One region of the Arthrobacter sp. YD2 genome, then DNA from elsewhere that is predicted to be linked to it. Evidence: riboswitches for the same ligand, from Rfam matches in the RefSeq annotation. Region 1 holds a riboswitch; the other holds the start of a gene.

What was found. Region 1 has a riboswitch for cyclic di-AMP ahead of QWJ37_RS14370 (NlpC/P60 family protein). Riboswitches for the same ligand answer to the same signal wherever they lie in the genome.
Region 2: linked by a shared signal. The riboswitch ahead of QWJ37_RS09235 (LysM peptidoglycan-binding domain-containing protein) and the one ahead of QWJ37_RS14370 (NlpC/P60 family protein) in region 1 are both predicted to bind cyclic di-AMP.

What each region holds. Positions count from the first base shown of each region.
Region 1 is NZ_JAUHHB010000003.1:729,335-735,421, reverse strand. Features, by position in the region: gene QWJ37_RS14390 (MFS transporter) at 1-14, shown strand, start outside; gene serC (phosphoserine transaminase) at 53-1,180, opposite strand; gene QWJ37_RS14380 (metal-dependent transcriptional regulator) at 1,394-2,092, shown strand; cyclic di-AMP (ydaO/yuaA leader) riboswitch at 2,158-2,373, shown strand; gene QWJ37_RS14375 (M23 family metallopeptidase) at 2,377-3,147, shown strand; cyclic di-AMP (ydaO/yuaA leader) riboswitch at 3,266-3,430, shown strand; gene QWJ37_RS14370 (NlpC/P60 family protein) at 3,434-4,237, shown strand; gene QWJ37_RS14365 (NlpC/P60 family protein) at 4,265-5,053, shown strand; gene QWJ37_RS14360 (HNH endonuclease) at 5,403-5,903, shown strand; gene QWJ37_RS14355 (NTP transferase domain-containing protein) at 5,903-6,087, shown strand, end outside.
Region 2 is NZ_JAUHHB010000002.1:569,809-575,895, reverse strand. Features, by position in the region: gene QWJ37_RS09245 (ATP-binding protein) at 1-2,008, shown strand, start outside; gene QWJ37_RS09240 (response regulator transcription factor) at 2,005-2,679, shown strand; gene QWJ37_RS09235 (LysM peptidoglycan-binding domain-containing protein) at 2,777-3,676, opposite strand; cyclic di-AMP (ydaO/yuaA leader) riboswitch at 3,682-3,828, opposite strand; gene QWJ37_RS09230 (MFS transporter) at 4,250-5,470, shown strand; gene ligD (non-homologous end-joining DNA ligase) at 5,509-6,087, shown strand, end outside.

The DNA.
Region 1 (6,087 bases):
CGGACAACGCCTAGTGTCCGGGTCCTGCGCCTGATGCTGCTGGCCTGAAGGGTCAGGAATGCTCGATCACGTAGTCGATGCAGTTCAGCAGGGCGCTGACATCATCGGGTTCGATGGCAACAAAGGTGGCAATCCGCAGCTGGTTGCGGCCCAGCTTGCGGTAGGGCTCCACATCCACCACGCCGTTGGCACGCAGGGTCGCAGCGATGGCGGACGCGTCAATGCTGTCATCGAAATCGATGGTGGCAATCACGTTTGAGCGGTCCTCGGGCCGGGCGACGAACGGTGTGGCCACCGCGGATTTCTCCGCCCAGGAGTATATGCGGCCGGCGGATTCGGCAGTGCGGCCGGCGGCGAAGGCCAGCCCGCCGTTGGTGTTGAGCCACTGGACCTGCGAGTTCAGGGTCACCAGAGTGGACAACGACGGCGTGTTGTAGGTCTGGTTCAGCCGCGAGTTATCAATGGCCGTCTGCAGGTTCAGGAAGTCGGGGATCCAACGGTCGCCGGCGTTGATCCGCGCCGCACGCTCCAGCGCGGCGGGGGAGAACATGCCAAGCCACAGCCCGCCGTCGGACGCGAAGTTCTTCTGCGGCGCGAAGTAATACACATCGGACTGGGCCAGGTCCACGTCCAGCCCGCCGGCAGCGGAAGTGGCGTCAATGAGGACCAGGGAGCCGTCGTCGGCGCCCTGCACCCGCTGGACCGGAGCTGCTACGCCGGTGGAGGTCTCGTTCTGCGGCCAGGCGTAAACATCTACGCCGGGCTCGGCCACGGGCTGCGGCCGGGTACCCGGTTCGGCCTTGATGATGCTGGAGGCGGAGAGGAACGGCGCCTTGTTGGTGGCGGCGGCGAACTTGGAACCGAACTCACCGAAGGAGAGGTGCTGGGCCTTGTTCTCCACCAGGCCGAAGGAGGCAATGTCCCAGAAGGCGGTGGACCCGCCGACGCCGAGGACCACTTCATAACCCTCGGGCGCCGAGAACAGGTCGGAGAGACCGTTACGGATGCTGCCTACAAGGTTGCGCACGGGTGCCTGGCGGTGGGAGGTGCCCAGCAGGCTGCCTCCGGCCTGCGCAAGCGCCTCGATCTGTTCCGGGCGGACCTTGGACGGTCCGGCGCCGAACCGGCCGTCGCGGGGCAGGAGTCCGGCGGGAATCTTCAGTGCGGCGGTATCGCCCATTGGTTATCGCTCCAAGCGTGTCAGGGGAAAGCGCGTATGCAATTCCATTCTGCCGCACCCTCCTCCACCGGACGATTTATGACCCCGGCCACGGGAGGATGTGCTGCAGGCCGGGCAATTTACGGGGCGTCGGGCGAATAGGCTAACGTGTTGGCGTACACCCGGGGCAGCGGTATGTTGTCCTCCTTTCTTCCTTAGTAGGAGCGGCCCGTCATGACGGATCTCATTGACACCACTGAGATGTACCTCAGGACCATCCTGGAACTGGAAGAGGAAAACATTGTTGCCCTGCGGGCGCGGATTGCCGAACGGCTGCGCCACTCAGGCCCCACCGTGTCCCAGACAGTTGGGCGGATGGAGCGCGACGGCCTGGTGGTGGTCGCGGGAACCCGCAGGCTGGAGCTGACCGAACTCGGCCGGCGCCGCGCCACGGAGGTCATGCGGAAGCACCGGCTGGCCGAACGCCTGCTGGCCGATGTGATCGGCCTTGACTGGGCCTACGTCCACGACGAGGCCTGCCGGTGGGAGCATGTCATGAGTGAACGGGTGGAACGGCGGCTCTACGAGCTGCTGGGACGCCCCACCGAATCCCCCTACGGCAACCCCATCCCGGGCCTGGAAGCGATCGGCGGCGTAGCCTCGGAGGTCTTCAGTTCAGGAGTCAATGACCTGGTCTCCATGGTCGCTGAAGCTGTGCCGGGCGCCCCGCTGAAGCTGGTCCGCCTGGCCGAGCCCATCCAGGTGGAGCCCGAACTGCTGTCCCAGCTGGACGAGGCAGGCCTGCGGCCCGGCGCCCGGATCACCGCGGAAGAAGTGGGCGGGTATATCTCAGTCCGTGTGCCCGGCATTGAAGGGGCCCTGGAACTGCCTGCGGAGGTTGCGGCGCACGTCTTCGTGTCCCACGCCGGGTAACGGAATGGTCACTTTTGTGGCGTTTACCCTATAGTGAGTTCCTGACGTTGAAACACCATCGTTATCCGGTCCGTCCGCCGAGCCCTGCCAGCGGACCGGAGTACCAACCGTTCAGGCAGGGGCGGAGGACCCACTTTCCGGCAGCACAGCTGCCTTGGGGTGAAGCCTTCCGGACGCCGACAGCCGTGCACGCCCAGCCGCCTGCACGCCGCCGGACCGGAGGCCGAGTTTCTCTACTCGAATCCGACAGCTAACTTCGTAGGCGATCCAAGAGAGGGAATTACTTGTCGAAGCATGCTGCTTCGGGCCGGCGCCGTGCGTCTGCTCCTGTTACGCCTGCGCGTCAGCGCAACTCAACGTCCTCCGGCCGCCGGCGGGCTGAAACCAAGACCATCTCCGTTGGGGGAGCCGCCCAGAAGGTTGCCATTACCGCTGCCACGTCGGGCCTGATCCTCACCGCGGCCCTGCCGACGACGGCGGCTGCCGGGGACCCCGCAGTGCAGTCGGAACCGGTTGCAGCGACAAGTACGCCAGTACAGGCTGACCCGAATGCCAATGTCGGCTTCGCCAGGGCAGGTTTAAGCAGCGCCTTCGATCCGGACGCCAAGCTCGCCTCGGTTACGGTTGCTGCCGGCAGCACGGTGGTTCCCGCCGCGGCCAAGGGCACACTCTCCACTCCGCTGGACGCCGCCCTCATCGAAACCTCCGGGTTCGGACACCGCGTCAGCCCCATCACCGGTGAAGCCGGCGAAATGCATAATGGCCAGGACTTCGCTGCCACCTGCGGCACCGCCGTAAACGCCGCTGCCTCCGGCACGGTCGTTTTTGCCGGCTGGCACCCCTATGGCGGGGGCAACCGTGTGGTGATTGACCACGGCAACGGCGTAGAGACCACGTACAACCACCTGTCCAGCGCAGCAGTCACCGTGGGTACCGAAATCAAGCGCGGACACCTGGTGGGCGCAAGCGGAACCACTGGCGCTTCCACCGGCTGCCACCTGCATTTTGAGGTCGTAGTTAACGGCGAAGTGGTCGACCCGCGGGACTGGTTGTAACCGGACGAATATCGTTTCGTGATCGGAACGTGACATAGAGCAAATGTTGCTGTACGCTCGTCCTCGTGCCTGATTCGCCAACGATCGGGCACCTTCGAACAGATCGCCGAGCTCTGCCACTGTTTGAAGTCCGTTCGCAGAATCGCATGGCAGAGGCGGGGGAACCAATTTCGGGTTTCGAAAGAAACCCTTGGGGTTAAGTTGCAAAGGCCATTAGGCCGGGCAACCGGGTGACTCCCATCCGAATCCGACAGCTCACCTCGTAGGCATTGGGAGAGGCAAACTTGTGTCATCACACGCTCATGGCCGCCGTCGCGCTGCCACCGTACAGACCAACCCGATCACCGCGCTTTCCAAGGCAGTCAGCTCCAACGCCGGTACCGTAGGCCGCCAGGCCGCCGTCGTAGTAGCAGCATCCGGCCTCGTGCTGGCTGCAGGACTCCCTGCACAGGCTTCCTCCGTGAATACGGACCGCCAGGCTCTTGAGGCCACCACCCTGAACTTCGTGGACGGCAGCGTCACCGCTCCCGCCAACGCCCCCTTCGCTCTGCAGCTGGCCGCTACCGCCGGTTCCATCGATGGATCCGAGTACCGCGCACAGGTTGCAGCAGAAGAAGCAGCAGCAACCGCAGCAGCCGAGCAGGCAGCTGCACAGGCTGCCCAGGCAGCACAGACCGCCGCTGCAGCAACCGCACCCGCAGCTGCCCCGGCCGCTGCCGGTGCCGCCGTTATGACGGCTTCCTCCACTCCTGCCGCACCCGCACCGGAAACCGCTGCTCCCAGCAACGTCGGCGCGGCCCTGGTCGCCTCGGCCTACGGCCAGATCGGCGTTGCCCAGGATTGCACCGCCATGGTTGAAAACGCACTGCGCTCCGTCGGCAAGTCCGTCGGCGATCTGGCCCCGGGCCAGTTCTTCCAGTTCGGCGCAGTTGTCGGCAGCCCGCAGCCCGGCGATCTGGTCATCACCGGTGGCCACGTCGCGATCTACGTCGGCAACGGCCAGGTCATCAGCGGCGGGCTGAACGGTATGAACACCGGCCTGCACAGCCTCTCCGACCTGCCGGGCGCCAGCTTCGTCCGGGTCAGCTAAGCCCAGTTTTTCGAGAGCCGGAGAATCATGACCTCGACAACTGAGCGCGCCCGCCACCGGGCGCCGGTGGAACGCACCACTACGCTGAACGCACTCGCCGGTGCCGTGAGCGCCAACGCAGGAACAGTGGGCCGCCAGGCCGCTGTTATTGCCGCGGCCTCGGGGCTGGTACTGACAACCGGCGTTGCCGCCAATGCCTCCGGTGCGGAGACCCTGCGCGATGTCCGCACCAGCAACCTGAACCTTTCCGCGGCCCAGCCCGTCCAGGTACCGGAGACCATTCAGGTCTCCTTCGAGCGGGACGGGATCAACGGTGTGATCACCGCTCCCGAGCCTGTGCCTGCCGAGACGCCCACGCTGACCGTACAGGCCCAGGAAGTAGTTCCCGCCACGGCCAACACCAATGCCCAGGGCGGCGCCACCACCGGTGCCGCAACTGCAGCACCGGCCGCGGCAACCCCGTCACCGGCACCGGAAGTTCCTTCCGGAGTTGGCGCAACCATCGCGGCCGCAGCTTACGCCCAGCTTGGCGTCAGCCAGGACTGCACCATGCTGGCCACCAATTCGCTGGCTGCCGCAGGCATCAACTTCCACGGATGGCCGGCCGGCTACCTGTCCCTTGGACGGACGGTCAGTGCAGCCGAGGCCATGCCCGGAGACCTGATCTACTACGCCGACGGCGGCATGGGCATGGCCCACATTGCCGTCTACGTAGGCGGCGGACAGGCAGTACACGGCGGGTTCAACGGAAACAGCACAGTGGTTGCTCCGGCGGAGCTTGGCTCCGGCGGCGTTTACATCCGCGTAGGCGGCTAATACCCCTGCACATCAACGCACTGCCTGAGTGCGGGGCGTGAGTTTGTAAGACAGTCTGTAAGACCACGGCAAGGCTCCTCCTTCGGGGGGAGCCTTCCGGCTTTAATCCATTCCTTTTAACCCGCCCGGCCCGTCTAACCCCTCCGGCCCTTTGATACACCCGCACCCCGCCGTCGTCGCTGGGGCGGGGAAGCGGAGCGGGGGAGTGGTGTGTCCGCCGGGGTTTTGCGCGTGAAAATGGCCAAGTTGCGAATCCCGGCATACTCTTGCATAGACAATCCGAAGTGCCGTTTGCGGAACGGTGTCTTGTACTCACCGGTTCGTGGGCGGCAGATGAAGAGGTATGTGCATGCGCACTCTCGTTCTGAATGCTGGATACGAACCGCTGGCCGTGATTACCTTCCGCCGGGCCCTGGTACTGGTCCTCAACGGAAAGGCAAGCGTGGTAGCCGAGAGCGGTGAACCCGTGGCCGGGCCAAATGAGATTTTTCCCCGGCCCTCCGTGATCCTGCTGCACCGTTATGTGAAAATTCCCTACCGCGAGGGCACTGTTGCCACCCGCCGGGGAGTACTGCGCCGGGATAACCATGAATGCGCTTATTGCGGCAAGGCTGCGGCGACGGTGGACCACGTAGTGCCCCGCTCCCGCGGCGGAGATGACAGCTGGGAGAATCTCGTAGCCTGCTGCCTGCGCTGCAACAACACCAAAGGGGATAAGACCCTGGCGCAACTCGGGTGGCAGCTGCGCATTTCGCCCAAGGCGCCCCGCGGCGCCCGCTGGCAGATCCGTGAACTGGAACGGCCGTCCCCGCAATGGGACCCCTTCCTGCAGAATGACACGGCTGCCTGATGCCCGGACCCCCGGATCACGCGGCAATTATCCTGGCCGGCGGCCGCTCCAGCCGCCTGGGCGGTGTGCCCAAGGCACTATTGCTGGCGGACGGTAAAACGCTGCTGGAAACCACCCTTGCCGCGGTGCCCGACGCGCGGCCGGTATACGTCGCCGGTCCGCCTGAGCTGGCCCCGCTCCTGGC
Region 2 (6,087 bases), on a different contig from region 1:
GGTGATCTACCCGGCCGAACGCGTGGACGCCGCGCTGTCCAACTACTTCAGGCTGGGCAACCTCACCGCGCTGCGCGAGCTGGCCCTGCTGTGGCTGGCGGACGAGGTGGACTCGGCACTGAACCGGTACCGTGCGGAACAGGGCATTCACCGTAAATGGGAAGCCCGGGAACGGGTTGTCGTAGCCCTGACCGGCGGCCCCGAAGGACGAACGCTGCTGCGCCGGGGTGCGCGGATAGCCGCCCGGTCGGCCGGCGGGAAACTGCTGGCCGTCCACATTGCCGGTGCGGACGGGCTGCGCGGAGCAGAGCCCGGGGAGCTGGCGGCGCAGCGGATCCTGGCGGAAAAACTGGGCGGCACCTTCCACCAGGTGGTGGGCCACGACATTCCCAAGGCACTGGTGGACTTTGCCCGCGGCGTGAACGCCACACAGCTGGTAGTCGGCGTGAGCCGCCGCCCGCGGATTGCGGCGCTGCTCTCCGGCCCCGGGATCGGTGCCACCGTGATCCGGGAGTCGGGGGACATTGATGTCCACATCGTGTCCCACTCGGCGGCAGCACGGGCGCTGGTACTGCCGCACTTCGGCGGTGCACTCTCCAGGCGCCGCCGCCTGCTGGGTTTTGCCTTGGCCCTGGCCGGAGGTCCGCTGCTTACCGCCGGGCTGGTGGCCGTCCGGAGCGCCGAGACCATCACCGGCGATGTCCTGAGCTACCAGCTGCTGGTGATTCTGGTGGCGCTGGTGGGCGGGATCTGGCCGGCACTGTTCGCCGCGCTGCTTTCGGGTCTCACGCTGGACTTCTTCTTTATCCAGCCGCTCTACACGGTCACGGTTGCCACGCCCTCCCACATGCTGGCCCTGGGCCTGTACGTGGTGAACGCGCTGCTGGTCAGCTACGTGGTGGATGCGGCGGCGCGCCGTGCCCGCACCGCCCGGCGGTCGGCGTCGGAATCCGAACTGCTGGCTTCGGTCGCGGGCAGCGTGCTGCGGGGTGAGGATGCCCTGGCCGCCCTGGTGGGGCGCACCCGTGAGGCGTTTACCCTGGGCGCGGCGCGGCTGAGGGCGGACGGCATGGACCTGTACGCCGACGGCGACTGGCCGGCAGATCTCCCGCCGGGGGACCCGGCCTTCACCCGGCTGCCGGTGGGGGAACGCGCCTTCCTGGATCTGTGGGGGCGTGAACTGGCGGCGTCGGACCGCCGGCTGCTGGCGGTCATCACCGCCCAGCTGGAAGCGGCACTGGAGCACCGGGAACTGACCGAGACGGCCCGCGGGCTCGGGTCCCTGGCCGAGGCGGACAAGGTACGCACGGCGTTGCTGGCCGCCGTGGGACACGACCTGCGCCGGCCGCTGACGGCGGCCACCGCCGCGGTTACCGGACTGCGGGCCACGGACGTCACCTGGTCCGAGCAGGACCGCAGCGAGCTGCTTGCCACTGCCGAGGAATCACTCGCGTCCCTTTCCACGCTGGTGACCAGCCTGCTGGACGTCAGCCGGCTGCAGGCGGGGGTGGTCGGGGTGAACCTGGAGCCGCTGAATGTTGCCGATGCCGTGCTGCCGGCACTGGAGGAACTGGACCTGGGCCCGGCCGAGGTGGAACTCGGGATTCCTGTGGACGGCCGGAATGTTCTTGCCGATCCGGTGCTGCTGCAGCGGGTGCTGGTCAATCTCCTGGCTAACGCCGTACGGTTCAGCCCGGAGTCGGCCAGAGCCGTGCTGGCCGTGAGCGAGTTTTCCGGACGGGTGGAAATCCGTGTCATAGACTCGGGCCCCGGTGTCCCGGAACCACGGCAACCGGACATCTTCACGCCGTTCCAACGGCTGGGCGACACGGACAATCAAACCGGCCTGGGGCTGGGACTGGCACTGGCGAAGGGATTCACTGAAGGTATGGGCGGCACCTTGGAGGCCGAAGACACACCCGGCGGCGGGCTGACCATGGTCCTTTCGCTGCCTGCCGCGGACCGTGTGTCCGCCGGGGCAGGCGGCCTGCCGGTGGGGGCCCGATGAGGATCCTGCTGGCCGACGACGATACGCAGATACTGCGCGCCCTGCGCATCACGCTCTCCGCGTACGGGTACGAGGTGGTGACCGCCGAGAGCGGCAGTGCAGCCATCCGTAAAACCGTGGATACCCATCCTGACCTGCTGGTCCTGGACCTGGGCATGCCCGGGTTGAGCGGGATGGATGTCATCGAGGCGGTCCGCGGCTGGAGCGCGGTGCCCATCCTGGTGGTATCCGGCCGGATGGATCCTGCGGACAAGGTCCGTGCACTGGACCTCGGCGCTGACGACTATGTGACGAAGCCCTTCTCCACCGAGGAGTTGCTGGCCCGCATCCGTGCCCTGTCCCGCCGGACACCGGCCGCGGCAGGGCCGAGCGAAATATCCTTCGGCTCGGTGCGTGTCGATCTGGCTGCCCGGCGGATTATCCGGCTGCCGGACGGGTCCGACATCCGCCTTACGCCTACTGAATGGCGCCTGCTGGCGGCCCTCCTGGCACACCCGGGCATGTTGGTGACGCGGGATACCCTCCTGCACGACGTCTGGGGGCCGGGCACCACCGATACGGGCTACCTGCGGCTGTACATCGGGCAGCTGCGCCGCAAACTGGAGGTAGACCCCGGGTGTCCCGAGCATCTGCTGACCGAGCACGGCATGGGGTACCGGTTTGTGCCGTAACGGCGCTGGAAACGCAAAAGCGTCCGTCCCCCTTCAGGGAACGGACGCTTTTGCGTAGCTACGGCAGGATTGCCGTGCGCGGACGGGCCGCTAAGCCTTATGCGCGGTAGAACACGGGGCCGGAGCCGACGTTGACGGACTGGACCACGGTCTGGTTGCCGTTCCAGCCGCTGTGGATGGCCTCGCCGTTGCCGATGTAGATGGCAATGTGGGCCAGACCCATGCCGCCGTCGGCGTAGTAGACCATGTCACCGGGCTCCGGAGTGGAGACCTGGGTGCCGTAGGCAGCCAGCTGTGCGGGGGCAAGGTCGCCCACGGAGTGGCCGGCGGCGCGCAGGGCAACCTCAACCAGGACGGTGCAGTCCTGGGCGGCGCCCAGCTGCGAGTACGCCGATGCCAGCATGGTGGCGTTGCTGCCGGTGGCAGCAGCGGCGGCGGGAGCCGGGGCCGGGGTAACCGAAGTGGCCTGGGTGCTGATGATGCCGTTGTCCGCGGCAGCAGGGGCGACCGGTGCGGCGTAGGCCTCGGTGGTGTAGGTGGCGGCAGCGTAATCCAGGGCAGCCGGTGCGGCTGCTGCCTCGCCGGAGACGGTGATAACGTCGCCGGGGTAGATGATCGATGCCATGGACAGGCCGTTCAGGGCGAAGACACTGTCCAGGCTGACGCCGTAGTTGGCGGCAATGGCGCCCAGGGTGTCACCGGACTGAACGGTGTGGGTGGTGCTGGCGGCTGCCGGAGCGGCAACGGGAGCGGCTTCAGCCACGGGGGCTGCGACCGGTGCGGCCGGAGCTGCAGCCTGGGTCGGCGTGTAGTTGTCGTTCGCTACGACGCCTGCGGAGGCCGGTGCGGCCATTCCGAGCATCAGGCCGGATCCGGCGGCTACAACGGCTGCGGTGCTGCCGATGGTCCGTCCGCGGCTGACGGTGGTCTGTGAGATGGTGGACCAAACGCCGGCGGTCTCGGCACGGTGACGTCCACGGTTCTTATTGAATGACATGTTGATTTACCTCTCCCGATACCTGCGAGGTGAGCTGTCGGATGCGGATGGGAGACACCCGGTCATCGGAGTGAATCCGGCGACTTAACCCCAAGGATTCGTGGAACCCGTCATTGGTTCCCCCGCCCCTGCCGTGATGGTGCGTTCTGTGGACCCCGGATAAGCGGCAGAGCTAGGTAACTAGTCCGGGGGAGCCGCGTTCAGAGCGGCATGGAAATAACCGTACAAGATGGTTACGGTTGGATAACCATTTAGTGATCCGGTTCTCTGCAGCGTGTGAGTGGCGCCTCGATGTGCTAGTCACTCCGGCCCCTGCAATGCCATCCAATGCCATGCCGTCACACTGTTCCCGCCGATTTTTCAGGCCTGACTGTTGTCCGGCGCCGGGGGCGCATAACGGATGTTGTATATGGTGCACGTGATGCCAGGGATACACCGCCGTTCCGCAGACAAAAAATGTGAAGTCGCTCTCCCTGGCGGATCTGGGTTGCCGGTGCGCCAGCTCTCCTGCATAAGATACTTAGGCTACCTTTCAACCGAGGGCAGCCTCAACGATGCACAGGAGCAACGCGAGTGTCAGGCAGCAGCCAGAAACTATGGACCAGGGGATTCGTGCTGGCGATTGTCACGAACCTGTTCATTTCCCTCGTTTTTTACCTGCTGATGACCACCATGGCGCTCTACGCGGTGCAGGAGTTCGCCGCGTCGGACAGCGCCGCAGGCTTTGCCTCCGGTTCGTTTGTGATCGGCGCTCTTGCCGCCCGGGTCTTTGCCGGAAAGTTCCTTGATTTCATTGGCCGCCGGCGCATGCTGATCGCCAGCCTCGCAGTTTTCGTAGCCGCTTCGGTGCTCTACATCCCGGCCTCGAACCTGGGCCTGCTGCTGGCAGTGAGGCTGCTCCACGGCGCCGCCTTCGGTGCCGCCAGCACCAGCCTCTCGGCCTCGGTTATGGGGCTTATCCCCGCCCACCGGCGCGGGGAAGGCACCGGATACTTCGGCATCTCCACCACCCTGGCCACCGCCGTCGGGCCGTTCCTGGCCGTGCTGCTGGTGGACTCGGCCAGCTACCGTGCGCTTTTCCTGTTTGCTGCCGCCTGCGCCGCCGTTGCCCTGATTCTTTCCCTGGTGCTGCGGCTGCCCGAGCGCACGCCGGGCCCGGAGGAACTGAAGAACAAGTGGCGCATGCACCTGAGCGACATCCTCGATGTGTCCGTGCTTCCCATTGCCTCGGTAATGTTCATCGCCGGTGCCGCCTACGCGGGCATCCTTTCCTTCCTGAACTCCTACGCCCAGACGGAGGGCATGGTCCTCGGGGCAAGCGTCTTCTTTGTGGTCTATGCCGGGGTGGTGCTGGTATCGCGGCTCTTCGTTGGCCGGATCCAGGACCGCCACGGAGACAACGCCGTGGTCTACCCCACGCTTCTCTCCTTCGCCGCCGGCCTGGCGCTCCTTGCCTACGCCCCCAATGACACTGTCATGGCCGTGGCCGGCGTCTTCGTCGGGTTCGGCTTCGGTGCCCTGATGCCGTGCGCCCAGGCCATCGCAGTGGGCATGGCCGCACCGGCACGGATTGGCCTGGCCACGTCCACGTTCTTCATCTTTATGGACGCCGGAGTGGGTCTGGGCCCGCTCCTGCTGGGAGTACTGCTGCCGCTGAGCGGGTTCCACGGTATGTACTGGGTCCTCGCTGCGGTGCTGCTGGGCAATACGGTGCTGTACTACTTTGTGCACGGCCGCAAGGACCGGCGGCCGGACCATACCGCCTTCGTGGCTCAGGACACGCCCGCCGCCTGACGGGGTACCCTCGTTCCACAAGCGAGGGGAGCAGGCCCATGGCACGCGAGGCGGAAACACTGACGGTTCCCGGTCCGGACGGGGAACGCGAGATACGAATTTCAAGTCCCGGACGGGTGCTCTGGCCCGTCCCGGGGATCACCAAGCTCGATCTGGCGCGCTACATGGCGGACGTGGGTGAAGCCTTTATTCGGGCCAACGGGGACCGGCCGGTCTCCCTTGAGCGTTTCCCCGAAGGAATCGAGGGGGAAGTGTTCTTCTCGAAGAATCCGCCCCGGGGCATGCCGGAGTGGATGCGCGGGGTTACGGTGACCTATCCCAGTGCCCGGTCCCACCCGCAGGTGGTGCTGGATGAGCCGGCGGCCGCGGTCTGGGCGGTGCAGATGAACACAGTGGTATTCCACCCCTGGCCCTCGCGGGCGGAGAATACGGACAATCCCGATCAGCTGCGCATCGATCTGGACCCCCAGCCGGGCACGGACTTCGACGACGCCGTCCCGGCCGCGCTGGAACTGCGCTCCATCCTCGCCGAGGCAGGTCTGGAGGGGTACATCAAGACCTCCGGCAACCGCGGCATCCACCTCTTTGCCCCGATCCGGCCGGAGCATGAGTTCCAG